DNA from 3 places in the Rhizobium gallicum bv. gallicum R602sp genome. Region 3 is predicted to be linked to each of the others. Evidence: predicted binding sites of a transcription regulator. Region 3 holds the regulator's gene; each other region holds the start of a gene.
What was found. The regulator PhoB, encoded in region 3, activates phosphate uptake and scavenging genes when phosphate is short. The targets are predictions, from matches to a motif close to TGTCATNNANCTGTCAT.
Positions count from the first base shown of each region.

Region 1: a site for PhoB is predicted at 4,549-4,565, ahead of RGR602_RS19135 (DUF2794 domain-containing protein). Genes of this name have one in related genera too.
Region 2: a site for PhoB is predicted at 7,056-7,072, ahead of RGR602_RS10580 (LTA synthase family protein). Genes of this name have one in related genera too.

Region 1 is NZ_CP006877.1:3,907,757-3,917,357, reverse strand. It holds gene ccmA (heme ABC exporter ATP-binding protein CcmA) at 1-398, opposite strand, end outside; gene acnA (aconitate hydratase AcnA) at 659-3,349, shown strand; gene RGR602_RS19140 (DUF1223 domain-containing protein) at 3,572-4,312, shown strand; gene RGR602_RS19135 (DUF2794 domain-containing protein) at 4,587-4,988, shown strand; gene RGR602_RS19130 (GNAT family N-acetyltransferase) at 4,994-5,551, opposite strand; gene RGR602_RS19125 (Bax inhibitor-1/YccA family protein) at 5,653-6,381, opposite strand; gene RGR602_RS19120 (ABC transporter permease) at 6,561-9,104, opposite strand; gene RGR602_RS19115 (ABC transporter ATP-binding protein) at 9,101-9,601, opposite strand, start outside.
Region 2 is NZ_CP006877.1:2,111,621-2,121,221, forward strand. It holds gene RGR602_RS10555 (NADP-dependent malic enzyme) at 1-2,209, shown strand, start outside; gene RGR602_RS10560 (DUF2865 domain-containing protein) at 2,336-3,421, shown strand; gene bluB (5,6-dimethylbenzimidazole synthase) at 3,429-4,115, opposite strand; cobalamin riboswitch at 4,193-4,376, opposite strand; gene RGR602_RS10570 (TolB family protein) at 4,395-5,225, opposite strand; gene RGR602_RS10575 (NAD+ synthase) at 5,246-6,925, opposite strand; gene RGR602_RS10580 (LTA synthase family protein) at 7,108-9,042, shown strand.
Region 3 is NZ_CP006877.1:2,258,408-2,268,008, reverse strand. It holds gene phnC (phosphonate ABC transporter ATP-binding protein) at 1-419, opposite strand, end outside; gene RGR602_RS11320 (PstS family phosphate ABC transporter substrate-binding protein) at 1,363-2,400, shown strand; gene pstC (phosphate ABC transporter permease subunit PstC) at 2,462-3,841, shown strand; gene pstA (phosphate ABC transporter permease PstA) at 3,841-5,127, shown strand; gene pstB (phosphate ABC transporter ATP-binding protein PstB) at 5,141-5,956, shown strand; gene phoU (phosphate signaling complex protein PhoU) at 6,000-6,713, shown strand; gene phoB (phosphate regulon transcriptional regulator PhoB) at 6,748-7,431, shown strand; gene RGR602_RS11290 (winged helix-turn-helix domain-containing protein) at 7,449-8,135, shown strand; partial or broken gene RGR602_RS35130 (IS110 family transposase) at 8,152-8,583, opposite strand; gene RGR602_RS11280 (hypothetical protein) at 9,057-9,245, shown strand; gene RGR602_RS11275 (hypothetical protein) at 9,283-9,601, opposite strand, start outside.

The DNA.
Region 1 (9,601 bases), 1.6 Mb from region 3:
AGATAACCGAAGGGAAGATGCGTAATGTCGGAAAGGCCGACGGCCTCGGCAGCGTCTTCGATCGACAGTTCCGAGGCGCCGAGGACGTCGCCGAGAAAGTTTTGCCAGAAGGCGAGATTTTCGGAAACGGTTAGCTCGCTTTTCATCGCATTGCGGTGGCCGAGATAGTGGCTGACCTCGCGCGGATTCCGCTCCGTTTCACCACGCGAATCAGTGAATTCAACTGTGCCCCTTTCAGGCCTTAAAAGACCCGCCAGGACGCGCAGCAAAGTCGACTTTCCCGATCCGTTTTTCCCAGTCAAAACCAGCGCTTCGCCTGCGTCGAGGCGAAAGGATACGTCTGCGAAAATCAGGTCTTCGCCCCGCCTGGCAGCGAGATTGGAGGCGTCGAGATGCATAGGTTTTCCGTTCAATAAGTTTTTAGTCACCGCGACGCAAAAAATGTCCCAAATGGGTCGAGCCCTCTCTGGCACCTTTCTTAGAAATTATCTATAAGACCCGCAACCACGCCAGCGGCCGGCGTGAATTTCATCCTTGCGCCGAACTTGGAGAAACCTCTCCACGTGCGGACAGCGGAAATGGCCGTACCCGCATCCTGATGTGCATTAGTGCATAGGCGTCCGCACGACTGTGTTGGCTATCAGAAACGGGGTCTCTCGTGTCTAAATCTCTTGACAGCTTCAATTGTCGCTCCACGCTTTCCGTGAACGGAAAGGACTACGTCTACTACAGCCTACCGAAGGCTGAAGCGAATGGTCTTAAGGGCGTGTCGAAGCTTCCCTATTCGATGAAGGTTCTGCTCGAGAACCTGCTGCGCTTCGAAGACGGCCAGTCGGTCACCAAGGAGCACATCCTCGCGGTCGCCGAATGGCTGAACAACAAGGGCTCCGTCGAAAACGAAATCGCCTATCGCCCGGCGCGCGTGCTGATGCAGGACTTTACTGGCGTTCCGGCGGTGGTCGACCTTGCTGCGATGCGCGACGCAATGGTCTCGCTCGGCGGCGATCCTGAAAAGATCAACCCGCTCGTGCCCGTCGACCTCGTCATCGACCATTCCGTCATCGTCGATGAATTCGGCACGCCGCAGGCCTTCGCCAAGAACGTCGAACTTGAATACCAGCGCAACGGCGAGCGCTACCGCTTCCTGAAGTGGGGCCAGCAGGCATTCAAGAATTTCCGCGTCGTTCCTCCCGGCACCGGCATCTGTCACCAGGTCAATCTCGAATATCTCGGCCAGACCGTGTGGACGAAGGATGAGGACGGTGAGACGATCGCCTATCCGGACACCTGCGTCGGTACCGACTCGCACACGACGATGATCAACGGCCTCGGCGTTCTGGGCTGGGGCGTCGGCGGTATCGAAGCAGAAGCCGCCATGCTCGGCCAGCCGGTCTCGATGCTCCTGCCGGAAGTCATCGGCTTCAAGCTCACCGGCAAGCTCAAGGAAGGCGTCACGGCGACGGACCTCGTTCTGACCGTCGTACAGATGCTGCGCAAGAAGGGCGTCGTTTCGAAGTTCGTCGAGTTCTTCGGCCCCGGCATGGACAACATGCCGCTCGCCGATCGCGCGACGATCGGCAACATGGGTCCGGAATACGGCGCGACCTGTGGCTTCTTCCCGGTCGACGGCGAAACCGTCAACTACCTCACCATGTCCGGCCGTACCCATGACCGGATCGCGCTCGTCGAAGCCTATTCGAAGGCGCAAGGCATGTGGCGCGAAGGCGATGGTTCCGACCTCGTCTTCACCGACACGCTGGAACTCGACCTCGGCGACGTCGTGCCGTCGATGGCAGGTCCGAAGCGTCCTGAGGGCCGCATCGCGCTCGAAGACATCGCGTCCGGTTTCGCCACGTCGATGGACGCTGACTACAAGAAGCCCGGCCAGCTTTCGAACCGTTATGCGGTCGAAGGTACGGACTTCGATCTCGGCCATGGCGACGTTGCCATTGCCGCCATCACATCCTGCACCAATACCTCCAACCCGTCGGTTCTGATTGCTGCCGGCCTGCTCGCCCGCAACGCCGTTGCCAAGGGGCTGAAGACCAAGCCCTGGGTCAAGACTTCGTTAGCGCCTGGATCGCAGGTCGTCGGCGAATATCTTGCCAAGTCCGGCCTGCAGGCCGACCTGGACAAGCTTGGCTTCAACCTCGTCGGCTTCGGCTGCACGACCTGCATCGGCAATTCCGGCCCGCTGCCGGGGCCGGTCTCGAAGACGATCAACGACAAGGGCCTCATCGTTTCGGGCGTACTTTCGGGCAACCGCAACTTCGAAGGCCGTATCTCGCCGGATGTCCAGGCGAACTATCTGGCATCCCCGCCGCTCGTCGTTGCCTACGCGCTCGCCGGCACTGTCCAGAAGGACCTGACCAAGGAGCCGATCGGCGAAGACCAGAACGGCAAGCCGGTCTATCTCAAGGACATCTGGCCGACCTCGAAGGAAGTTCAGGAGTTCATCCTCAAGTACGTCACCCGCGAACTTTACGAAACGAAGTATGCGGATGTCTTCAAGGGTGATGAAAACTGGCAGTCCGTCCAGGTTCCTCCGGGGCAGACTTACGCCTGGGACGACGACTCGACCTACGTCCAGAACCCGCCTTACTTCGTCGGCATGGGTAAGAAGGGCAGCGGCACCTCGGACATCAAGGGCGCCCGCGTCCTAGGCCTGTTCGGCGACAAGATCACCACCGACCACATTTCTCCGGCCGGTTCGATCAAGGCTGCGTCGCCGGCCGGTTCTTATCTGCTCGAGCACAATGTCGGGGTCGCGGACTTCAACCAGTACGGCACGCGCCGCGGTAACCATGAAGTGATGATGCGCGGCACCTTCGCCAACATCCGCATCCGCAACCACATGCTCGGCCCGAACGGCAAGGAAGGCGGCTACACGATCCACTATCCGTCGAAGGAAGAGGAATCGATCTACGACGCCGCCATGAAGTACAAGGCAGAGGGCGTTCCGCTCGTTATCTTCGCCGGTGTCGAATACGGCAACGGTTCGTCGCGCGACTGGGCGGCGAAAGGTACCAACCTGCTCGGCGTCAAGGCCGTTATCGCGCAGTCCTTCGAGCGTATCCACCGCTCGAACCTGGTCGGCATGGGTGTCATCCCCTTCGTCTTCGAAGACGGCACGACCTGGCAGAGCCTTGGCCTGAAAGGTGACGAGACCGTTACCATCGAGGACCTGGAAAACATCAAGCCGCGCGAGAAGAAGATCGCCAAGATCACCTACAGCGACGGCACGGTGAAGGAGGTTCCCCTCTTGTCGCGCGTCGATACGCTCGACGAAGTGATCTACCTCAACAACGGGGGCATCCTGCAGACGGTTCTGCGCGATCTCGCTGCCTGATTGTTAAGAAAGATGCCAGATAATGGCCGCCGAAGAGCAATCTCCGGCGGTTTTTCTTTGCGGGTTTCAATCTCACGCCGATGTGTTCTAGCAGCGATGCCGACGGGCGGCGTCTCACCCCTTCGTGACTTCCCGTTTGCAGCCGGAAGGATTATCTCTACGGGCGTAAGTCAGGGCCTGCGGTTTTCGGTCTGCTGCGCGTCTCTGGAAAAAGAGGTTGGAATGTCGCCGCGCTTTTTGATTTCGCTGGTCGCCGGTATGGTGCTTACAGCGCCGCTTCATGCCGAAGATGGCAAACTGAAAGGCGTCGTTGAACTCTTCACCTCGCAGGGATGCTCGTCCTGTCCTCCCGCCGATGCAGCCTTCCGGAAGCTGGTTGGCCAGGGCGATGTCATCGCACTCGCCTATCATGTGGACTACTGGAATTATCTTGGGTGGACGGACACGCTCAGTTCGAAGGAAAACACTGAGCGCCAATATGGCTATGCGCGGATGATGGGCCGTAGCAACGTCTACACACCGCAGGTCGTGGTGAACGGCCGCGATCACCTGACTGGCTCGGACCTTTCCGCCATCTATGGCAAGATCGATACATTTTCGACGGAAGGCAAAGGCTTGACCGTGCCCGTGGACGCGAAGCTGCGCGGCGACGAGCTCGAGATCAAGATCGGTGCCGGCGAAGGCAAGGCCAATGTCGTGCTCGTCTATTTCGACAAGGAAAAGACGATCGACGTCGAAAAGGGCGAAAACAGCGGCAAGAAGATTTCCTATCTCAACAGCGTCAGCGATATCGAAACAGTCGGCATGTGGGATGGCAAGGCGGCAAGCCTGACGCTGCCCGCAAGCGTTCTGCAGAAGCCAGGACTGGAGGGTTGCGCCATCCTGCTGCAGGCGACCACAACGGACGGCGATCCGGCTGCGATCGTCGGCGCAACAATCGTCATGGCAGGCAAGAATATCTGATCGATTTACCGCTTCGAGGCGTATGGAACGAGGCGGCCCGGCTGATCGTATTCGGGGCTGGGGTTAAGGTCGATACGCTCAGCCGGGCCCTTTGGCGCGCTGGCGCCAAATCGGTGAGCGAACTTCCTCCGGAAATGAGGCGCTGTTTTGACTGAAATGCGGCGCTTGGGAGATTGCATAGCATATGTTTAATGTGATGGTAGCTGCACTTGCAATTTGATGTGGCTCGGGCAAACTGTCGTTCTCCTGTCATAAGTGGAGGCTTGGGAGACTGATGACAGATCAGCCGGATTTGCGGCATGGCGACGCCCGTTCCGCCAGTAGTAGTTCCTCGGTCGTCGTCGATTTAAAAGAGTACAAGCAAAGCAAGGACCCGCCGCCGGTGACCTTTCATCGTCGCGAGTTGGATGCGATTTTATGGATCTACGGAAGGATGGTTGGCGAAGGCGAGTGGAAAGATTACGCAATCGGCCACCTGAAGGAGAAGGCGGTCTTCGCCGTGTTCAAACGTTCGGGCGAGACGCCGCTTTTCCGCATCGAGAAAGACCCAAGGCTCGCCGCCAAGCAGGGCGCCTATTGCGTGATCAATGCAAACGGCATGATCCTCAAGCGCGGCCATGACCTGCAGCAGGTGCTAAAGGTCTTCAACAAGGTTCTCAAACTCGTCGAGACGTGACGGCGTCAACCCTCAAACAGCGTGCCGGGATAGACCGACGGATTTGGATCGCTGTCTTTGCCATCGCCGAGCGGCCGCTGCATGATCATCGTGTCGAGCCAGCGGCCGTGTTTGTAGCCGGTACCCTTCAGGAGGCCGGTCTCTTCGAAACCCAATGCGCGATGAAGCGCGATCGAAGCCGGATGGGCACCGCCGATGATGGCTACCATCTGGCGGAAGCCGAGTTCCGTGCAGCGTGAAATCAGCGCTGTTAGCAGTGCCCGGCCAATGCCAAGGCCGCGCGCTGTAGGCGCGAGATAGATTGAATCCTCGACAGTCCAGCGATAGGCAGGCCGAGTGCGGAAGGCGGAAGCATAAGCATAGCCGATCAGGGCTCCATTCTCATCAACCGCCGCGATATAGGGATATCCAAGACTGGTATTTGCGGAGAAACGAGAGGCCATTTCGGATTGCGAAGGCGGGATGATCTCGTAGCTCGCGACGCCGTTGAGGACTGATTCGCGATAGATTTCCGAGATTGCGGGGAGGTCGGAAGGAGTGGCGTCACGAAGAAAGAAAGGCATTGGATCGGCCGGTCATTGATGAGTGCCCTTAAAAAACACTCCATCGCGCAACGTGCAATAAAAAAGGCGGCCGGAGCCGCCTTTTTGCTGATTCTGTCCATTTACCTGCGGTTGCCGAGGAACTGCAACAGGAACATGAAGAGGTTGATGAAGTCGAGATAGAGCGTCAGCGCGCCTATGATCGCCTTCCGGCCGGCGACGGCAACGTCATCTGCTTCGAAGTACATTTCCTTGATTCGCTGCGTATCGTAGGCAGTAAGGCCTGCGAAGATCAGGACGCCGATCACTGAGATCGCGAACTGCATCGCGGAGGAGGCCAGGAAAATGTTGACGAGCGAAGCGATGATCAGGCCGAAGAGGCCCATGATCAGGAACGAGCCCATCGCCGACAGGTCACGCTTTGTCGAGTAGCCGTAGAGCGACAGTGCGCCGAAGGAGGCTGCCGTGATGAAGAACGTCTGAACGACGCTCTCGCCCGTGTAGATAAGCAGCAGCGACGAGAGAGACAATCCGACCAGCGCGGCATAGACCCAGAAGGTCGTCTGCGCTGCGGAAACGCTCATGCGGCCGATCCGGAAGCTTAAGAAAAACACCAGAGCCAGCGGAGCGAAGATCACGACCCACTTCAGCGGGCTCACATAGATCGCCTGGCCGAAGGCGGTCAATTGACCATCGGCAAAAGCGAGCTGGAATGACAGAAATGCCGCTACACCCGTGATCGCCAGACCCAGCGCCATCAGGTTGTAGACCTTGAGCATATAGGAGCGCAGGCCCTGATCGATCATCTCGCCAGTTTGTGCGCGGCTTTGGTAGTTACGAAGGTCAGCCATAGTTTCCTCTTAAAAGCTCCGATGGGTATACGGTGTCGGGCTATACGACCCGGGCGCCGCTGCGGAGCTCCAGCATGCCTACCGGTAATATGAGCCTTTCACCTTTTGCAAACAAGGCCCTTGCAACCCGCGATCGGGTTAAATCGCCGTAAGGTGAAGGGATTTTATCAGCCGCAGATTCATAGTTCGCGCAAAACGGGTGCTGCCTTCTGGCCAAGAATGCGCCAGGTGCCGATGAGTCCGATGCCGACTGTCAGGACCAGCGCGGTGACCAGCGTGAGGCCGGCGACATCGGGCAGGAAGGTCGAAGGCATCCGCATGATGCGGCTGACGATGAACCAGGCAGCAGCGCCGCCGGCGATCAACGCAAAGACCGCTGTTGCAACCCCCAGGATCAGATATTCGTAGCTGAAGGCGCGGATGAGCATTGCCCGCGTCGCCCCAAGCGTCTTCAGGACGACGGCGTCGTGTGTTCGGGCCCGGTTGCCGGCGGCAAGCGCGCCGGCAAGCACGAGAACGGAGGAGATGAGCGCAACGGAGGCCGCGGCGCGGATCGCGGTTGCGAGCTGCGCGACCAGCGTATTGACAATATCGATAGCGTCCTTGACGCGCACGCTGGTGATCGTCGGATACGTATTGGTCACGGATTTCAGGATAGCCGCTTCTACGGCCGGGCTCGCCGAGGGATCGGTCAGCGTTGCCAGCCAAGCATGCGGAGCGCCGCGGAAGGTATTCGGCGAGAAGACCATGACGAAATTGATCGATAGCGATTCCCACTCGACTTTCCGCAGGTTCGCGATCCTGGCCGTCAGGTTGCGGCCGAGCACATTCACAGTGACGGTATCGCCGATTTTGAGGCCAAGTTCCCTGGCTTCTTCCGAGGAGAAGGAGACCAGCGGTTCGCCGCTGTAGTCCTGTGGCCACCAGCTTCCCTCTGTCAGCGAGGCGTTTTCCGGTACCGTCTGGGAATAGGTGATGCCGCGGTCGCCGCGCAGCACCCATTGGCCGCCGGGCGGCACCTGGATCTTGGTCACGTCCTTGCCGTTCAGCGCCAGGATGCGGCCCCGCAGCATCGGCACTTCCACGAGCTTGCCTTCCGGCGCCTGCCGGCTGATCAGATTTCGGAAGTTTTCGACCTCGGCGCTCTGAATGTCGACGAAGAAGAAATTCGGCGCGCCGTTTGCCATGCGGCCGGTCAATTGTCGGCGCAGGTTGCCGTCGATGAGCGTCAAGGTGACCAATAGCGCGAGGCCGAGGCCGAGCGAGAGGACGACGGACGGCGTCAGTGCGCCAGGGCGATGGATGTTGCCGATTGCAAGCCGGAGCGCTGGTGAATTGACACGCGGGCTGCGCCTGGCGAGCCAGGCGATCAGTGCTGCAACGGCGCGCAAGATGACGAAGGCAAAGACAATCGCGCCGACGAAGATGACGGCGATGTATCGGTCATAGGCGGTAACGATCGCAAGACCGGCAAGCGCAGCCATGAAGAGAGCGGCCAGCAAGATGTAAGGCAACGAGGGCAGGCGGCGTGCCTCGAAACCCTGTTCTCGGAAGAGCGCAGTTGCAGGCACTTCCCGGGCATGGCCGAGCGGCATGATAGCGAAGGCGAGCGTCGTCAGGATGCCGAAGAGTGCGGCTAGTAGCAGCGCGTCCGGGTAGAGCGTCGGTTCGGTGGAGACCGGCAGGAATTGTGCCAGGAATTGCGCGGCAAGCATCGGCGACAAGGCGCCGATGACGAGGCCGACCATGATGCCGGCGAATGCGATGATCGCAATCTGGAAGAGATAAACGAGGACGACGACGCCAGCAGGTGCCCCCAGGCATTTGAACGTCGCGATCGTCGTGCGCTTCGCATCCAGAAAGGCCCGCACGGCGTTGGCGACGCCGACACCGCCGACGATGAGTGCGGTAAGGCCGACGAGCGTCAGGAATTGCGAGAAGCGGGTAATATTTTCGGTGAGAGACGGGGCCGCGCGGTCGCTGGTTCGGATCGACCAGCCCGCCGATGGGAACTCCCTGGTGGCGCGGTCGCGCACGCTTCCGCGCTCGGAGCGGGCATCGAGCCTGATCTTGTAGACATGCTCGACGAGGCTGCCGGTCTGGATCAGTCCGGAAGCAACGAGCGCCTGGCGGCTGACCACCAGCCGTGGCGCAAATCCGAAACCTTCTGAAAGCGCGTCCGGCTCGGTCTTCACCGTGCCGGTGATGCTGAGGGTGGCATTGCCGAGCAGTATCTCGTCGCCGACTGCAAGACCGAGCCGCTCCAGCAGGAGAGGTGCTGCAACGGCGCCATAGGTTCCGTTCTGATCCGAAAGCAGAGCCGAAAGGGGGTAATCCGGTTCGGCCGTGAATTTGCCATAGAGCGGATAGGCATCATCCACCGACTTGACCTCAACGAGCGCTTGATCCGACCCATCTGGCTTTCGTGCCATGGAACGAAGACCGGTTGAGATGGAAACCTGGCCGAGGCCGCGCAGGAAATTCATCTCCGGCTGGGTTGCTTCACGGTTGTTCAGCTCGAAGCGGACGTCACCGGCGAGCAGTTCCTGGCCCTGGGAGGCGATCGAGTCGGTGATCGACTGCGAGATGGAATTGACGGCGGCGATCGCACCGGTGCCGAGTGCGATACAGGCAAGGAAGATGTAAAAGCCCCTGAAACCGCCGCGCAGTTCGCGAAGGGCAAGGCGGAAGGCAAGTGCGGTGCGCGGGGCGACGAGCTTCATGCGATGGCCGCTTCGGAATGGCGCGACGCGCTATCGCCTTCGATCTTGCCGGAACGGACTTTGATCTGCCGCGAGCAGCGATTGGCAAGCGAGACGTCATGCGTGACGAGCAGCAGTGTCATGCCGCGTTCGGCCTGCTTGGAAAAGAGCAGATCGGCGATCTGGCGGCCGGTATCGGTGTCGAGATTACCGGTCGGTTCGTCGGCGATGAGGAGGGCTGGCGAAGGCGCAAGAGCGCGCGCAATGGCGACGCGCTGCTGTTCGCCGCCCGAAAGCTGGCCCGGGTAGTGACGAAGCCGCTCGCCGAGCCCGACCGATTTCAACTCGCGACGGGCGATGTCGAAGGGGTTTTGCACGTTTGCGAGTTCAAGCGGGACTGCGACGTTTTCAAGTGCCGTCATATTGGCGATCAGATGGAACGACTGGAAGACGATGCCGATATTGCGGCCACGGAAATCGGCGACCTGATCTTCGCTGAGGGCGTGCAACGGCGTGTC
Region 2 (9,601 bases), 150 kb from region 3:
AATCCAGGCGATCAAGCCGCTCGGCAACCAGCGCGACCTGGCACTCGCCTATTCGCCCGGCGTCGCAGCACCTTGCCTTGCGATCCGTGACAATCCGGAGACGGCGGCCGATTATACCTCGCGCGCCAATCTCGTCGCCGTCATCTCCAACGGCACAGCGGTTCTCGGCCTCGGTAATATCGGCCCGCTCGCCTCCAAGCCCGTCATGGAAGGCAAGGCCGTTCTCTTCAAGAAATTTGCAGGCATCGACGTCTTCGACGTCGAAATCGAGGCCCCCACTGTCGACCAGATGGTCTCCACCATCGCCTCGCTAGAGCCGACATTCGGCGGCATCAATCTCGAGGACATCAAGGCGCCGGAATGCTTCGAGGTCGAGCGCCAGCTTCGCGGCAAGATGAAGATCCCGGTCTTCCATGACGACCAGCACGGCACGGCCATCATCGTCGCCGCCGCGATCCTTAACGGACTGGAACTTGCCGGCAAGAAGATCGAGGATGTGAAGATCGTCGCCTCCGGCGCGGGTGCCGCAGCACTCGCCTGCCTCAACCTCCTGGTGACGCTCGGCGCGAAGCGCGAAAACATCTGGGTCCACGATATCGAAGGCCTCGTCTATGAAGGCCGCACCGAGCTGATGGACGAATGGAAGGCTGTCTATGCGCAGAAAAGTAAGATGCGTACGCTCGCCGACAATATCGGCGGCGCCGATGTTTTCCTTGGCCTTTCGGCTGCCGGCGTCCTGAAGCCCGACCTCCTGTCACAGATGGCGGACAAGCCGCTCATCATGGCTCTCGCCAATCCGACTCCTGAAATCATGCCGGACCTCGCGCGTGCCGCCCGCCCGGACGCAATGATCTGCACCGGCCGCTCGGACTTCCCGAACCAGGTGAATAACGTCCTCTGCTTCCCCTATATCTTCCGCGGCGCGCTCGATTGCGGCGCCACCGCCATCAACGAAGAAATGAAGATGGCGGCCGTCGAGGCCATCGCGGGGCTTGCCCGCGAGGAAGTGTCGGACGTCGCGGCGCGCGCGTATTCCGGCGAGACGCCTGTCTTCGGTCCGAATTACCTCATTCCTTCGCCCTTCGATCCGCGTCTCATCCTGCGCATCGCGCCGGCTGTCGCCAAGGCCGCCGCCGAGACGGGCGTCGCGTCGCGGCCGATTGCCGATTTCGACGCCTATCTCGATCAGTTGAACCGCTTCGTTTGGCGTTCGGGCTTCGTCATGAAGCCGATCTTTACCAGCGCCAAGCTTTCCGAGAAGAAACGTGTCATCTTCGCGGAGGGAGAAGACGAGCGCGTCCTGCGCGCGGCTCAGGTTCTGCTGGAGGAAAAGACCGGCGAGCCGATTCTGATCGGCCGCCCCTCGGTCATCGAGGCTCGCCTCAAGCGGTTCGGCATCCGCATTCGCCCAAACATCGATTTCGCCGTGGTGAATCCCGAAGACGATCCGCGCTACCGCGACTATGTCGAAGACTACTTCGCCCTCGTCGGCCGCGCCGGCATCAATCCGGAAGCCGCCCGCACGATCGTGCGCACCAACAACACGGTTATTGGCGCCTTGTCGGTGAAACGCGGCGAGGCGGATGCCCTCATCTGCGGCGTGGAAGGCCGCTTCGACCGCCACCTGAAAGACGTCGGCCAAATCATCGGCAAGCGACCAGGTGCCTGCACCTTCGCCGGTCTCAGCCTTTTGATCACCCAGAAAGGACCGGTCTTCTTCGCCGATACCTTCGTGAACTACAATCCGACACATGAGGAAATCGCCGAGATCGCCGTTCTCGCAGCCCAGGAGGTTCGCCGCTTCGGCATCACGCCGAAGGCCGCGCTGATCTGCCATTCGAATTTCGGCTCCCGAAACTCCGAGAGCGCACGCAAGATGCGCGATGCCCTGCAGCTCGTGCGCGAACAAGCCCCCGATCTGGAGGTCGATGGTGAAATGCAAGCCGGTTCTGCACTGTCGGAAGCGCTGCGCAAGCGCGCCATGCCGGATAGTTCGCTTGCCGGCGAAGCCAACTTATTGCTCTTCCCGAACCTCGATGCCGCAAACATCTCGCTCGGCCTCGTCCGCACCATGATGGATGCGCTCCATGTCGGCCCGATTCTGCTGGGGACTGCACAGCCTGCGCATATCCTGTCGACTTCGGTCACCTCGCGCGGAGTGGTCAACATGGCCGCGCTTGCCGTTGTGGAGGCTTCTCAGCCGGCGTAAGTTGTCGCAAAATGCGAAAATGCGTTACAATTGCGTCGCCAGCTTGTTAACGGAAGCAGGTTAAAAAGCCGGGATGCGGCGAATGTCACGCCGCACTCTGGCCTGACTTTGCTGCGGGATGATGCCGTGAAACGCCGAAACCTGACCCTTGCGATCCTGCTTGCCTTGGCCGCACCTGCTGCCGCGCAGACGCATGCGTTCTGCGACGACCTGCGCGGCCGCATTGCCGATCTGCCCCATGTCATCGGCAACGGCCCCGAAGTCCGCCAATATGCGAGCGCGATCGCCGAGCAGAATCTCGAGCTTCGTAAAGTCCGCAACGACCTTCGCGTCTACGGCTGCTCGATGGACAGCATGGTCGTGATCGGCGGCGAGAATGCGCATTATTGCAGCGAGCTGCAGCAATCCGAGGCGCGCATGGTCGACAACATTCGATACCTGCAGGAGCGGCGCAACGACCTGCGTAATCAGGGCGGCGCCGATTATCGCGTGCGCCGCGAGCTGATGGCGGCGCTCGAAGACAACGGCTGCAACGACGAGCTCGACTATGCCCCGGATCTGCAGGCCTATGCGCCGGGACCAAGTCCCGAAGAACAGGCGATGCGGAGCGATACCTTCATTCCGCTTGGAGAAGGCGAACAGGGCGACTTACAATATGGCGTGCCGCGCGGTGAGCTCATGTCGCATGTCAGCACCATGTGCGTGCGCACCTGCGACGGCGGCTTCTTCCCGATCACCACGAATGCAACATCGATCGATTTCAACCGCGACGCAGCGACGTGTTCGAAAATGTGCCCTGGAATCGAGACGGAGCTTTTCTATCAAGACATCTCGAATACCGAAGCCGCAAACATGATCTCGGCCTCGACCGGTGCGCCCTACAGCGCCATGCAGAATGCCTTTGCCTACAAGAACCGCGCGCCCGGCCAAAAGTCCCCCTGTTCCTGCAATCTCTCCGCCTATTACGAGAACATGCGCAAGAATCAGGCGATCATCGACCCGCCGAGGAAAGGCTCGATTACGAATATCAAGACGAAGCCGCGATCGGGCGCCGCATCCACGCCTGCCCCGCAGCCGCAGGTGCCGGACCGCCCTTATGACCCGGCCAACAGCAAAGTCCGCCAGGTCGGTCCGCAGTTCCTCGCCGGCGATCAGGGCGCGATCGATCTCAAGAACCCCGCAACGCCCGGACCGCAGCCGCAGCAGAACTGACGCGGCGTTACTGGCTTCCCCATCGGTCGCAGAAGACCAGTTCTTCCAGCGGCAGGCGCTGTCGCCAGCCTTTCACGGCCAGTTCCGGCGCGTGGTAAAGCTGATCGACATAACCGACGCAAAGCCAGGCGACGATCTCGATCCGCTCCGGAATGCCGAGCAGTTCCCGAATATCCGCATCGTGGAAGATGCTGACCCAGCCGACCCCGATGCCTTCGGCCCGGGCGGCAAGCCACAGGTTCTGCACGGCGCAGACGGTCGAATAGACATCTGTACGCGGATTGTGGGTGCGGCCGATGACCACCGGCCCTGCCCTGTCCGGATCGCAGGTGACACAGATGCTGAGCGGTGCCTTGCGGATGCCTTCGAGCTTGAGGCTTCTGTACATATCCCGCCGCTCCTCTTCAAACATCTCGGCCGCTTCCTTGTTGGCGCGCGAAAACGCCTGCCACGCGGCCTGGCGCACCTTCGGATCGCGGATCACGATGAAATTCCACGGCTGCATGAAACCGACCGACGGCGCGGCATGGGCCGCCCCAAGCAGCCGCGACACCAGATCGTCGGGCAGAGGATCGGGCAAAAACTGGTCGCGCACGTCGCGGCGCGTTTCGATGGCTCTATAGACCGAGGCCCGGTCGTGTTCGGAGAACTCGCCGGCCGGAACCAGGGCGGGGGCGAAAGGATCGAGTTGCATCGTTAAATCCCCAACAATGCTTGAGCACCCGCAACCGCAGCGCAGGAAGCGTCAAAACCTCGCCGCCGTCCGCGCGGTTCGGTCCATCTTGCCAGGCCGGTCTTCTGACTTGGCGTCACCCGCTTTCTGCAGCCTTCCCGGCAGATGCCAGTGGCCATTGTTGCAGCAAGCGTCAGCCTCACAGCGTTGGGCACGTTCCGGTCCTTCACCGGATTCCCGATTCTCCTGCTGGATGCAGGCACCTGACAGCAGTCTCTATCTCCTGAATCGGCGCCTCGTTCAAGTCTCCGGGAAGTAACGTACATAGGCAAATTCGTCGCCATCCGGTGACCAGCAGGGTACATTGATCGTGCCCTGCCCGCCGAAGAGCTCGAACAGCGTAGTCGGGTTGCTGCCGTCCATGTCCATCAGCCGCAGCCGCACATCAAGGTCGCGCGGATGATCGAAGACCTCCGGATCGTAGGAAAGGATCAGCACCTTGTCGTTCTTCGGTGAAGGATGCGCAAACCAGTTGCCATAGTTGTCGTGCGTCACCTGCGCCAGGCCGGTTCCATCCGGATGGATGCGCCAGATCTGCATGAGACCGGTGCGGCTGGAGTTGAAGTAGATCCATTTCCCGTCAGCCGAATAATCGGGCCCGTCGTTTCGCCCCTCGCCATGCGTCAGCCGCTTTTCGGGGCCACCATCGACGGAAATCGTATAAATGTCGAAGGCGTCGTCGCGAATGCCGCAATAGGCAAGCTCCTTGCCGCTCGGCGACCAGCCGTGCCAATAGGAGGGAAGATTGTCGGTGATCAGCCGCGGCGTCCCGCCAGCCGCCGGCAAGACATAGATCGCCGACTTGCCGAATTCCGTCTTGTCGGAAATGACAATTTGTGTCCCGTCCGGCGAAATGCCGTGATCGTTATTGCACTGCGTCGCAAAATCCGTATCGACAAGCTGGAGGCCGCCGGAGCCGTCCGGCCGCAGCCGGTAGAGCAACCCGTCGCCATTCAACAGCATATAGGCGCCATCAGGCGAAAAGTTCGGCGCCTCGATCAGCTTTTCCGTCTGGACGACAATCCGGCTTTCCCCGGAGCGGATATTATAGATCTCGACCGAACTGCGCATGCATCCTCCAGGATTTTGGGTTACCGGTCGCGGAACCGGTTGGTGATCGGGTAGCGGCGATCACGCCCAAAGTTCTTCTTGGTGATCTTCACGCCCGGAGCCGACTGCCGGCGCTTGTATTCGGCGAGATAGAGCAAATGCTCGACGCGGTGGACGGTCGCCACATCATGCCCCCGCGCGAGGATCTCCTCGACAGCCATCTCCTTCTCGACGAGGCATTCGAGGATGTCGTCGAGCACCGGATAAGGCGGCAGCGAATCCTGGTCCGTCTGGTCCGGGCGAAGCTCGGCGGACGGCGCCTTGTCGATGATGTTTTGCGGGATCACCTCGCCGGACGGCCCCAGCGCGTCCGGCGGCACATGACCATTGCGCCAGCGCGACAGCGCATAGACCTGCATTTTATAGAGGTCCTTGATCGGATTGAAGCCGCCATTCATGTCGCCGTAGAGCGTCGCATATCCAACCGACATTTCCGACTTGTTGCCGGTCGTGACCACCATGGAACCGAACTTGTTGGAAATCGCCATCAGGATCGTGCCGCGCGCCCGGCTCTGCAAGTTCTCCTCGGTAATGCCGCTATCGGTTCCTTCGAACAGCGGCGAGAGCGCCGAGGCGAAGCCTTTCACCGGCTCCTCGATCGGCACGATGTCGTAGCGGCATCCGAGCGCCTTGGCACAGTCGGCCGCATCCTTCAGCGAATCGGTTGACGTGTAGCGATACGGCAGCATCACGGTTCGCACGCGCTCCTCGCCGAGAGCATCGACGGCGATCGCCGCGCAGATCGCCGAGTCGATGCCGCCGGAGAGGCCGAGGACGACATTCTTGAAGCCGTTCTTATTCACATAATCGCGGAAACCGACCAGGCAGGCGCGATAGTCGGCCTCGTCGGGCTCGGGAATACGAGACATCGGGCCTTCGCTACAGCGCCAGCCGTTTTCGCCGCGCTTCCAGGTCGTCACCGCCAGCGCGGTTTCGAACTGGCTCATCTGGAAGGCCAGCGATTTGTCGCCGTTGAAGGCGAAACTCGCACCGTCGAAGACGAGTTCGTCCTGGCCGCCGAGCTGGTTGGCGAAGATTAGGGGCAGGCCGGTTTCGATCACCTGCTTGAGCGCCACCTGATGGCGCACGTCCACCTTTCCGCGATAATAGGGTGAACCGTTCGGCACCAGCAGGATTTCGGCACCACTTTCGGCGAGTGTCTCGCAGACGCCGAGATCGTTCCAGATTTCTTCACAGATCGGCACGCCGATCCGCACGCCGCGGAAATTCACCGGCCCCGGCATCGATCCTTCGGAAAAGACGCGCTTCTCGTCGAACTCGCCGTAGTTCGGCAGGTCGATCTTGTCGCGCAGCACCAGGATCTGGCCGCCGTCGAGAACTGCAACCGAGTTATGCCGCCCCGTCTTTCCCTGCCGCGGGAAGCCGACGATGACGCCGGGACCGCCGTCAGCGGTATCGGCCGCGAGGTCCTCGACCGCCTTCTGGCAGGCCCTTAGAAAGGCCGGTTTCAGCACGAGGTCTTCCGGTGGATAACCGGAAATGAAAAGCTCCGTCAGAAGCAGCAGATGCGCGCCTTGGCGGGCCGCATCGGCGCGTGCCTCACGGGCTTTGGCAAGGTTTCCGGCGACATCGCCGACTGTCGGGTTCAACTGGGCAACGGCAATCTGGAGTGTATTCAAAGGAGCGCTTTCCTGTGTCATGTCATCCATTTAGCGCGGGCCGCCCGCCGCTTCAATTGCCCGCGCCATGAAAAGCCGGCGGGGGCTTGCCGGGCGAAAAACCCAAAACATTATGGAAAAGCCGGGAAACCGAGAGGTTCATCTAGCGTTCATGACAGGCATGTGACACTTCGGTGAAGATTTTATGACGTCGGAGTATGCCGTTGATCCCGTTGATAATGAAGTCCGTACCGGCCAGAAAAGCAGCACTGCTTTCCGCCGGTTTCGGGTCGAGTATACAGTCTCCGGGAGCGCGCGCGGCAATCGGCATCGTATTTTCGTTTTCTCTCGCTTTCCTCAGCGTTGTCGCCGTCGAGTGGATTGCGCGCGGCACGTTGATCGATGTCGGCGAGTTCCTGACATCGACGGTCAGGCCCGGCATGACGACCGTCGCCATGCTGACGATCGTGATGTTGACCCTCGATGCCGTATTTGGACGGCGCTACCAATCGGCATTGGTATTGATCCCGCTTTTCCTGATCCCCGCCTTTGTCTCCAATCAAAAGCAGCACTTTCTCTCCGACCCCTTCTATCCGTCCGACGTGCTGTTTACCCGTCAGATTATGGAACTGCTGCCGGTCATGGTGCGAGACAGGCCGTGGACCGCCACAGCACTTCTCGTCGGCATCGTGCTTTTCACCGCAGGCATCGTTTTCGCATGGCGTTATGCCTGGCAGAATTTCCCGAAACTCTCCCGCCAGGCTCGCCTGCGCCACCTTTGTCTCGGGCTGCCGGTGATAGCGGCTTTCGCGTCGCTCATGGACTATTCGCAATATTCCTACATTCGCGACCGCCTGCAGGTGGTGCCGATGATGTGGGACCAGAAGGAGAACTACCGCAGCAACGGCTTCATACTGGCCTTCCTCTTCAACATCCCGATGGCCGATGTCGCAGCGCCCGCCGGTCTCAACGCCGATGCGCTCGACGCGATCCCCTCGCGCAACTACGGCTATCTAACAGGCCCGGAAGAAAAGCCGGACATCATCATGCTGATGAGTGAGTCCTTTTGGGATCCGACGAGGTTCAAAAACCTCTCCTTCAGCGCCGATCCGATGCCGAACGTCCGCGCCGCGCAGTCCGGCTACGTCTTCTCGCCGGAATTCGGCGGCATGACCGCCAATGTCGAATTCGAGGCACTGACCGGCTTCTCGAACGCCTTCCTGCCTTATGGCAGCATTCCTTACCAGCAATATGTCCGCAGCGACGTGCCCTCGCTTGCTACCTTCTTCCGCGGCGAAGGCTACATCGCCCGCGCCCTGCACCCCTTCAGCGGCTGGTTCTGGAACCGAAACCAGGTCTACAAGGATTTCGGTTTCGAGGAGTTCCGGACCGAAGAAACGATGCCGCCGATGGAAAAGCGCGGCATCTTCGCCTCCGACGATTCTCTGATGAAGGAGATCATGCGTGAGGGCGACGGCCTCGATAAGCCGTTCTTCTTCTTCGCTGTCACCTTGCAGGGACATGGTCCCTACGAGCCGTATCGCTATGCACGCAACACGATCGGCATCCGCGGCAACATTCCGGAGGCCGATCGTGCGACGCTTGCGACCTATACGCAGGGCGTGAAGGAAGCTGACGACAGTCTCAAGACGCTGATGGATTGGGCCTCGAAGCGTGAGCGCGAAACGATCATCGTCCTTTGGGGCGATCACCTGCCGCCGCTCGGCAACGTCTATATGAGCGCCGGCTACATGGCGGACCAGGTCGCGACCCGCAGGGCGCCGCTCGACGTGATGAAGCGCGAGCATGAAACGCCGCTGGTCATCTGGTCGAACAAGAAGGGCGTGAAGGAGGACGTCGGCACGATCAGCCCGTCGCTGATCTCCTACAGCCTCCTCAAATTTGCCGGTTTCGAGCATCCCTTCTACACCGGTTTCCTCGGCCGCGTGCAGAAGAAATACGACATCATCGACCGTTACCAACTGGCGGCGCGCAACAACAAGGCGACGCCGGACTGGGTGCGCGACCGCAAAAAGCTCGATCCTCTTGTGCGTGATTACGGCTACCTGCAGCACGACATCATGTTCGGCAAGGCGCGGACGCTAGAGCGCTTTTTCCCAAAACACGGCCTGCTTGCCGAGGGATACCAGGGCCATTGATGGCAGTCGGCGGCTGCGTTTCACAACGCTTCCTGGCCGTTGGCGGTGTGCGAGTTTGACATTCCACCGCGCCAAACCTACCGGATTTCGAGAAGCGATCGTTCTCGATACCGATGTCATTTCGGAACCGAATATGGGCGTCGTTGACTGGCTCGTGACGCAGCACTCTTCACAGGTGTTCACAGCGGCGGTGACGGGACCCGTCTACGCGCTGCGCCTTCTTGGCGAGGAGCTAGGAGCTCGGGGCCGCTATCGTGCCGATTTTCAGCGAAGATATCGGCGGGGGGGTCCTGCCCTTCGAATCGGGACGCATCAGATGTCCATGCGACCATTGTCACGAACCGTCGCAAGCCGGCCGACCGATCAGCCATTTCGACGATCAGATCGCAGCAATTGCCATCTCACGCGGGGCGTCACTTGCAACCCCGCAACATGACCGACTTCGACGGAGTTGGCCTTGATGTTATCAATCCCTGGAGGATTCGGTGATGGTGGCAAAGGCGCAAGCTGAACCCACCATCGCTGACGAATCAGATCTTTCCGCCCGTGGTGCCAGATA
Region 3 (9,601 bases):
TGCAGCGCCGTCTGCTCGATGCCGAGGCGCTCCAGAGCCGCAATCGCATGAATGCGCTCGTCGCGGCTGAAGATGTTGAGGAGGCTCAGCATGGTCGGGCGGTGATTGAGGCGGCCGAGCATGACGTTGGTCAGAACGTCGAGGCGAGGGACGAGATTGAACTGCTGGAAGATCATCGCGCAATCTCGCTGCCAGTTGCGCAGGGCTTCGCCGCGGAGAGCAGAGACTTCGACGCCGCTGAATTGGATGGAGCCGGAAGTCGGTTCCTGCAGGCGGTTGATCATGCGAAGAAGCGTGGATTTTCCGGCGCCCGAGCGACCTATGATGCCCACCATCTGGCCTTGGGGTGCGTTCAATGTCACGCAATCAACGGCTGTCTTGCCACCGAATCGACGTGTCAACTCGTTCAGTTCCAACATCTACGTGCCCCACGTTCCCTCGTGCCGTCACGGCACAGGACGGGGCTTAGCGCTGGTTCTTGAAGGTCTGATGTCAGTTTCATTAAGCTTTCATGTATTCAAGCCGTAACATCACCGCCACGCTGATGACGGACACGCGGATCCGTTGGCGGGAAAAACATTGGATTCTAGCGCGGGATTTAACGCCTCAGTTCATGCTCCGTAGTAGAGAGCGGTTTCCTCGCAGCAGGATCCCGATTATGCGACCCGCCGTGATCTCCATTGCCGTCCTGCTGATCCTCGCTTCACGCCCTGCGGGTGCAGGCAACCTAGAAGGTCGGACCCTTGGCGCCTGGAACTGCAAGCATCGGATAGAACAGGCGGTCGGGACGATGGAAATAGTCCAGTCCATCGCCACGCAGGTCGGCGGTCTGGTCGTACTGGCCCGTGTCTGCAGAGGTGGTCGGACGATGACAGGATAACTGGCAATCCGAACGTCAGTTCCTGCTGCGCGGATTACCCATCCATCGCAAATCTCGCGACTTGCCCAATGAGCCAGCTTGACTTCTTCCCCGGCGTCGAGCGTATGACAAAGAGCGAGCTGCTCAGAAGGATCGGTGCCGAAGCGCAAAAAATAGTACAGGACGATCTGCAGGAAGGTCTGCGTGGCACCCAAAGATACTGTTCAGGATGCATACCGATGGCCGCACGAGCGTTGCAGTATCGGTAGGGAGTGACGTCGCGAGGGCTTCGATCGGATTGGATTGAGTACGGGCAATTTTCCGGTCTCACCCCGCGAAGCGGTGCATGCAATTGGATTCCCAAAGGTTCTGCGGGTGAGCGCCGCACGCCGGATTTTCAAGGTCAACAGAGCGATATAAAACTGTCACAAAACTGTAATGGAGACTCTATAGAGGGGAGCCGACGCCGAAGCGTCATCGTTAAATTCTACGGGAGAGTATCCATGAAGAAATATCTCGGAAGCTGCGCAGTTGCCGCTATTGTGCTGGCAACCGCAGGCGTCGCATCGGCCCGCGATCAGATCAAGATCGTCGGTTCGTCCACCGTGTTCCCCTACACCCAGGCCGTAGCTGAAGAGTTCGCGAACAAGACCGGCAAGCCGGCTCCGGTTGTCGAATCGACCGGCACTGGCGGCGGCTTCAAGGCCTTCTGCGGCGGCGTCGGCGAAGATTTCGCAGACATCACCGGCGCTTCCCGCGCGATCAAGGAATCGGAAGTCAAGCTCTGCGCCGGCAACGGCGTGACCGACATCACTGAAGCCCTTATCGGCTATGACGGCCTCTCGGTCGCCGTATCTCGCTCCAACACGGGCGACTGGAACCTGACCAAGGCTCAGATCTTCCAGGCGCTCGCTGCCCAGCTTCCAGACGGCAAGGGCGGCCTTGTTGCCAATCCGAACAAGAAGTGGTCGGATATCGACAAGTCTCTTCCGGACGTCAATATCGTAGCCTTCGGCCCGCCGCCGACATCCGGCACCCGCGACGCCTTCGTAGAACTGGTCATGCATCCGGGCTGCGAGAAGACCGCAGGCATGGCTGACCTCAAGAAGGCCGACGAGAAGAAGTACACGGAAGCCTGCTCGCGCATGCGCCAGGACGGCCCGTTCATCGAAGCTGGCGAAAACGATAACCTTATCGTCCAGCGTCTTGAATCCGACCCGAACTCGGTCGGCATCTTCGGCTATTCGTTCCTTTATGAGAACGAAGACAAGCTCAAGGACATCAAGATCGAAGGAGTCGAGGCAAGCTTCGAGACCATCAAGGACGGCTCCTATCCGGTATCCCGCCCGCTCTACATCTACGTCAAGAATGCGCACCGCGACGTCATTCCTGGCATGAAGGAGTTCCTGGAAGAATACACTTCCAAGTCTTCGATGGGCGAGGACGGTTACCTTGCGGAACGTGGTCTGACGCCTCTCGACGAATCCAAGCGTGGGGAAGTCGAGAAGGCTGTCATGGAAGCCAAGAAGATCGGCTCGTAGTATCGAACTTCACCGGCCGCTCGCGCACCTCGCGGGCGGCCTCCTGTCACATGGGGGCAACATGTCCGCTTATCTCTTTCTCTTATTGATTGGCGCGGCCGTGATCGCGGCCTATTTGGGAGGCTCGCGCGCCCTCGCCGTAGCGACAACGGCAGAAACGGGCCGCATCAAGGCGCATTCCCGGCCGATTTACCACGGCCTCAATGCCGCGATTTGGACCGCTGCTCCCGCTTTTATCTTTCTTCTTTTCTGGCTTGCCTTCCAATCCAGCGTCCTAAACCAGCTTGTGGTCGCGTCGTATCCTGGCTCCGATGCGATGGACAGTGCCGCACAGTCGCTGCTCATTGGGGAAATCCGTCAGGTTGCCGCCGGAAACCTGTTTCGCCAGCCATCGCCTGAAGTGGCTGCGGCAGCCGACCATCTTCGGTCGCTCCAGACCTACTCCACCTATCTAATGACAGCCATCAGCCTGTGCATCGTCGCTGTCGGTGCGTTCCTTGGCATGAAGGTCATTAGTCCCCGCTACCGCGCCCGCCACAGTGTCGAAACGGCGGTGACGGTTTTCATGATGTTCTCCTCGCTCATGGCGATCATCATTACGCTCGGGATCGTCGGCTCCCTCGTCTTCGAAGCGCTCCACTTCTTCGCCAAGGTTCCAGTGACCGAATTCCTCTTCGGCCTGCGCTGGGAGCCGCAGATCGCGATGCGCGCCGACCAGGTGGCGGGGCAGGGCGCGTTTGGCGTCCTTCCAGTCATCTTTGGGACGTTCGTCATCTCGGCGATCGCCATGCTGGTCGCGGTCCCGACGGGCATCCTGTCGGCTATCTATCTGACGGAATACGCACATCCGCGCTTCCGCACGGTTGTCAAGCCGCTTCTCGAAATTCTCGCCGGCGTACCGACGGTCGTCTATGGCTTCTTCGCCGTGCTGACTGTCGCCCCTGCAATAAGGGCCATCGGCGCGGCGGTCGGCATCCCATCGTCTCCCAATAGCGCGCTTGCCACCGGCCTTGTCATGGGCGTGATGATTATCCCGTTCATCTCCTCACTTTCGGACGACGCCTTCGCCGCAGTGCCCCGCGCCATGCGTGACGGTTCGCTCGCCCTGGGAGCAACGAAGGGGGAAACAATCCGCAAGGTTCTGCTCCCGGCTGCTTTGCCCGGCATTATCGGCGGCGTACTTCTTGCGCTTAGCCGAGCGGTCGGCGAAACGATGATCGTCGTCATGGCAGCCGGCTTGATCGCCAAGATCACCCTAAACCCGTTCGACGCGGTGACGACTGTGACCGTGCAGATCGTGACACTGCTGATCGGCGACTCGGAGTTCGACAACCCCAAGACGTTGGCAGCCTTCGCCCTAGGCCTTGTTCTCTTCCTGATCACGCTCGGTCTCAACCTCATTGCGCTGCGCACCGTGCGCAAGTACCGGGAGAAATACTGATGTCCACGACCGCAGTCGCCGGAACGCGCTTCAACTGGCATTCGGATGAAATGAAGGCGCGTCGAAAGGCCCGTTATGCAGCCGAACGTCGTCTACGGGCCTATGGGCTGATCGCGATCGTCTTCGCGCTTGGCTTCCTCGCCTTCCTCGTCGGCTCGCTGACATTCACCGGGTACAAGGCATTCACCCAGACGGTCGCCACCGTCAGCATCGACCTCAGCAAGGCGGAACTCGATACGAGCGACCTGATGAAGGCGGACTGGCGCGGCGCCGTTCGCGATACGCTGCGCACCCAGATTGGGGACCTGCCACGCAGGCAGGAGAAGGCCTACTTCGACCTGTTCACATCGTCGGCACCGTTCCTCGTCCGCGATGCAGTCATCAAGGATCCCGCACGCCTCAAGGGTTCGAGCAGCTTCGTCATTCCGCTATCTGATCAGGCCGACCAGTTCGTCAAGGGCGAGATCAGCCGGGACACGCCCGAGAGCCAGCGGCGCATCAGCGACGAGCAGATCGGCATGCTGGACCAGCTCGTATCAAAGGGTGTGATCTCCAGCCCGTTCAACTGGGCGCTCTTCCTCAACGCCGACAGCCGTTTCCCGGAACTGGCTGGCTTGGCAGGCGCGATCTCGGGGTCGTTCTGGTCGCTGCTCGTCTGCTTCGCGATCAGCTTCCCGATCGGCATCGCGGCGGCGATCTACCTGGAAGAGTTCGCTCCCAAGAACCGTTTCACAGACCTCATCGAGATCAACATCAACAACCTTGCGGCGGTCCCGTCGGTGGTCTTCGGTCTCCTCGGGCTCGCCGTGTTCCTGAACGGCTTCGGCCTGCCGCGGTCGTCTCCGCTCGTCGGCGGTCTCGTTCTCTCGTTGATGACGTTGCCGACGCTCATTATCGTCACGCGCGTGTCGCTGAAGGCGGTGCCCTCCTCGATCCGCGAGGCAGCTCTCGGGGTCGGCGCCTCCAAGCACGAGATGATCTTCCACCACGTGCTGTCGCTCGCCATGCCGACTGTCATGACCGGCGCGATCATCTCGCTCGCCCGAGCTCTTGGCGAAACGGCACCGCTGCTGCTCATCGGCATGAATGCCTTCATCACGAGCCCCCCGGACGGAATTTTCGCGGCGTCGACGGCGCTTCCCAGCCAGATCTACATGTGGGCGGACAGCCCGGAGCGCGGCTTCGTATCGCGGACCTCTGCAGCGATCCTGGTGCTTCTGGGATTCCTCATTCTGATGAACGCAATCGCCATCTTCCTCAGGCAGCGCTTTGAGCGCCGCTGGTAACGGAGTAAGGATCATGAACATGTTGACCGAGACAGCAGTTGAGAAGGCCCTGGAGCAGAAAATGAACGCGACCGCCTACAAGATGGTCGGCAGGACAGTGTCCGTTTACTATGGTGAAAAGCGTGCGCTTTTCGACGTGAACCTGAACGTCCGCGAAAACACCGTTACCGCACTTATCGGCCCGTCGGGCTGCGGCAAGTCTACCTTCCTGCGTTGCTTGAACCGCATGAACGACACGATCGACAATTGCCGCGTCACGGGCGAAATCAAGCTGGACGACGAGGACATCTACGATCCGGACATCGATGTCGTGGAACTCCGTGCGCGCGTCGGCATGGTCTTCCAGAAGCCGAACCCGTTCCCGAAGTCGATCTACGAGAACATTTCTTACGGCCCGCGCATCCATGGCATTGCGCGGTCGAAGGCTGACCTTGATCAGATCGTCGAAAGCAGCCTCCATAAGGCCGGCCTCTGGAACGAGGTCAAGGACCGCCTGCAGGAATCCGGCACCGGTCTGTCGGGCGGCCAGCAGCAGCGCCTGTGCATCGCCCGCGCCGTCGCCGTCAGCCCGGAAGTCATCCTGATGGACGAACCCTGCTCGGCACTCGATCCGATCGCGACCGCAAAGGTCGAGGAACTGATCCACGAGCTTCGCGAGAACTACAGCATCGTCATCGTAACGCACTCGATGCAGCAGGCGGCCCGCGTTTCGCAGCGCACCGCCATGTTCCACCTCGGCAATCTCGTCGAGGAGAACGACACCGACAAGATGTTCACCAACCCGGACGACCCGCGCACCCAGGATTACATCATGGGCCGCTTCGGCTGATTGTTGGCGTCGGAAACCGTAGAGACAATCAAGGACGTTCCCCATGGCATCGACCCATATCTATTCTGCCTACGACGACGATCTGAAGTTCTTGTCCCGCCGCATCTCGGAAATGGGCGGGCTTGCCGAGCAGATGGTGTCGGACGCCGTCCGCGCACTTGTCCACGGCGACGCGGGCTTGGCGCAGAAGGTCATCTCCGACGACGTGATCATGGATCACGCCGAACGCGAGATCGGCGACAAGGCGGTTGTCACGATCGCCCGCCGCCAGCCGATGGCCTCCGACCTTCGCGAGATCATGGGCTCGATCCGCATCGCGGCCGATCTCGAGCGCGTCGGTGATCTCGGCAAGAACACCGCCAAGCGTGTCATCGCGGTGCAGAGCACCGGCGTTCCGCGCAAGCTCGCCCGCGGTCTTGAGCATCTTTCCGAACTGGCGCTGGTCCAGCTCAAGGAAGTCCTCGACGTCTACGCCTCGAGATCCGCCGACAAGGCGAAGTCGATCCGCGAGCGCGACGAGGAAATCGACGCGATGTACACCTCGCTGTTTCGGGAGATGCTGACCTACATGATGGAAGATCCGCGCAACATCACAAGTTGCACGCATCTTCTCTTCTGCGCCAAGAACATCGAGCGCATCGGCGACCATGCCACCAACATTGCCGAAACGATCTATTACATGGCGACCGGCACTCAGCCGGAAGGCGAACGTCCGAAGGACGATACTGCCAACACCGTCGGCGCGGTCACGGAATGACAATTCCCAACCGGCCCTCAGGAGACAGAACCGAATGATCCCGAGAGTTGCAGTCGTAGAAGACGAAGAAGCACTGAGCGTGCTTCTTCGCTATAACCTTGAGGCCGAAGGTTTCGAGGTCGACACCATCCTGCGCGGCGACGAGGCCGAAATCAGGCTTCAGGAGCGCACACCGGATATTCTGATCCTCGATTGGATGCTGCCGGGCGTGTCAGGCATAGAGCTTTGCCGCCGCCTGCGCATGCGCCCGGAAACGGAGCGTCTGCCGATCATCATGCTAACGGCGCGCGGCGAGGAAAGCGAGCGTGTGCGCGGCCTTTCCACCGGCGCCGACGACTACGTGGTCAAGCCTTTCTCCACGCCCGAACTCGTTGCCCGCGTCAAGGCGATGCTGCGCCGCGCCAAGCCCGAGGTGCTTTCCACGGTGCTGAAATGCGGCGATATCGAACTCGACCGCGAAACGCATCGTGTTCACCGCAAGAGCCGTGAAGTCCGTCTCGGCCCGACCGAATTCCGTCTCCTTGAATTCCTGATGTCGTCGCCCGGCCGCGTCTTCTCACGTTCGCAGCTTCTGGACGGTGTCTGGGGCCACGACATTTATGTCGACGAGCGCACCGTAGACGTTCATGTCGGTCGCCTGCGCAAGGCGCTTAACTTCTCCAACATGCAGGACGTCATCCGCACCGTCCGCGGTGCAGGATATTCGATGGAAGCATAGCAGGGAGGCCGGAGAAGATGTCGGTGCGGATACTTGTTGTCGAGCAGGACGAAGATCTGCTCGCGACACTGAAGCATGCTCTGGAGACAGAAGGATATTTGGTGAACTGTCTTCACCCGCATGCGTCGCTGGTCGAGCTCGTGGCTTCGCGGCTGCCTGATGCGGTGATATTCGGTGCGCCGGCTCCTGGTTCGATTGCAATTTCGACATGCCGCCAGTTCCGGACGACTGGAGCGACCGCCCGCCTTCCGATCGTGGTGCTTTTGGACTCGGCCGTTGAGCAGGACAGGTTGGCTGTCCTCTCCGCCGGAGCCGACGACTGCCTCATAAAGGCAGTCTCCCACCTGGAACTCCTCATCCGCTTGCGGAACCTCCTGCGGCGGCTCAATCCAGCGCTGCTGGAGAGCACGCTGAAGGTCGGGGATCTGACGCTCGATAAAAACGCCCGCCGGGTTCACAGGCAGAAGAAGGAAGTCAAGCTCGGCCCCACCGAGTTCAGGCTGCTCGAGTTTCTGATGAAATCTCCCGGCCGCGTCCACTCCCGATCGGAATTGAGGGCATCGCTGTGGGGTAACGATGCCAGTGTCGATGAGCGCGCTGTCGACGTACACATCGGGCGTCTTCGGAAAGGCATCAGTTTCGGAAAGGCCGATAAGGTGATCCGGACGGTGCGTGGCGCCGGCTACGCGCTCGGCGACTTCTGATCTGGATCAGGTTGGACAACTTCAACGCGTCGTTGGCCGCCTCGCGAGCCCGAACCAGCTCGCGGATCGCCTCATGGCCTTCATCCGGAACCCAGACCGCGGTCAGCTCGCCCGCCCGGTGCAGACGGGTCAGGCTCACGGCATCCCGGCGGTTGGTCTTCACCCCGTCGCCCGGCCGCTTGGTCACCAGGGACGGCGCGACCACCACGCAGTCATGCCTCAGTTCGACAATCTGGCGGTAAAGGCCGTAGCCCGTGGGACCCGCTTCATAGCAAAAGTGAAGCTTGGCTCCACGCCTGGAAAGCTTACTGACCATCGACGCGACCGACGCCGGCTCCGACGAGATGTCACCGAAAAACCGCACCTCGCCGTTACGCTCTCCATCGGCAACCGCCACTGAAATCTTCAGCTTCGACGTATCCAAGCCGATGAAAATTACGCTTTTCATGGTTCGCCCTCGCTAAGCATTGGCAAGGCTCCGGCCTATCAGAGCAACCCCCGAATTCAGCTTACTGCGGGGGCGGGCCACCTCAACCTCACGAACATACGGTCTAGCTATCCTCATCGCTGTGCGCACAGATTGAGGCGCGCGATGCAGCTGTTCTCGCAATACGTGTGTCACGTCGATTTCACGCGACTGCCTTTATGAGGGTGTGCTTAGTCGCGCTGGAGGTGATTCCAATCCCCTTCGGCTCCCATACTCGCCTAGGGGTGTCAGACATATAATCCAGCCGGGATGAGGGTCGGCCCGACAGGCCATGCTCGTCCCAAAGTACAGCTAGTTTGGTTGAAGCGATATGGAGTATTCCATGACGATCAAGACTGCGTTGTTAAGAATGTCCCTGATTATCGTTTCCGGGTGGGTCATGGTCGGCACCATCACCTTGGTGATGTTCCATTGACTAGCGAGGTGTAAGCGGCATGCGGTTCCTGGTGTACACGAAAACGATTGCTGAACTCGATTATGACGAAGAGACGCGCGTCTTGACGATCATCTACCGAGACGGCCAACTGCGATCCGTTCCCCATGTCGATCCCAAGATCATGATGAGAATGGTGGCACAGCTTCCTCCGGAACGATCCCTCTACCTGATGCAGGCGGCGATTTGAACCTCGCGGCCAAGGCAAGGTGCGTCCGCACCCGGCATCAATGCATGGCCTCGATAAAGGCGCGGCTATAGAACGCGCCGAGGTTGATCCGTTCTGCAGCGACCGCCACAAGCTTCTTATCGAGTCGGCGCTCGAATTCCCGCGATCGGGCCGCCCGCGGCCTGCCGTGCGGTGTCGTAGGCTTTAACCGCATCCGTGGTCCGACGTCATCGCGGTACTGGGCAAGCGTCATGCCGGCCTTGATCAGCAGAGTTCTTATCTGCGGACGGTGCTCGGCAGCGATGACAAGGCCAAACGACTTGATCAGGACAGGCTTCGGGACGGGCAGCTCGATCTCGTCGATGATGTCATTTCCC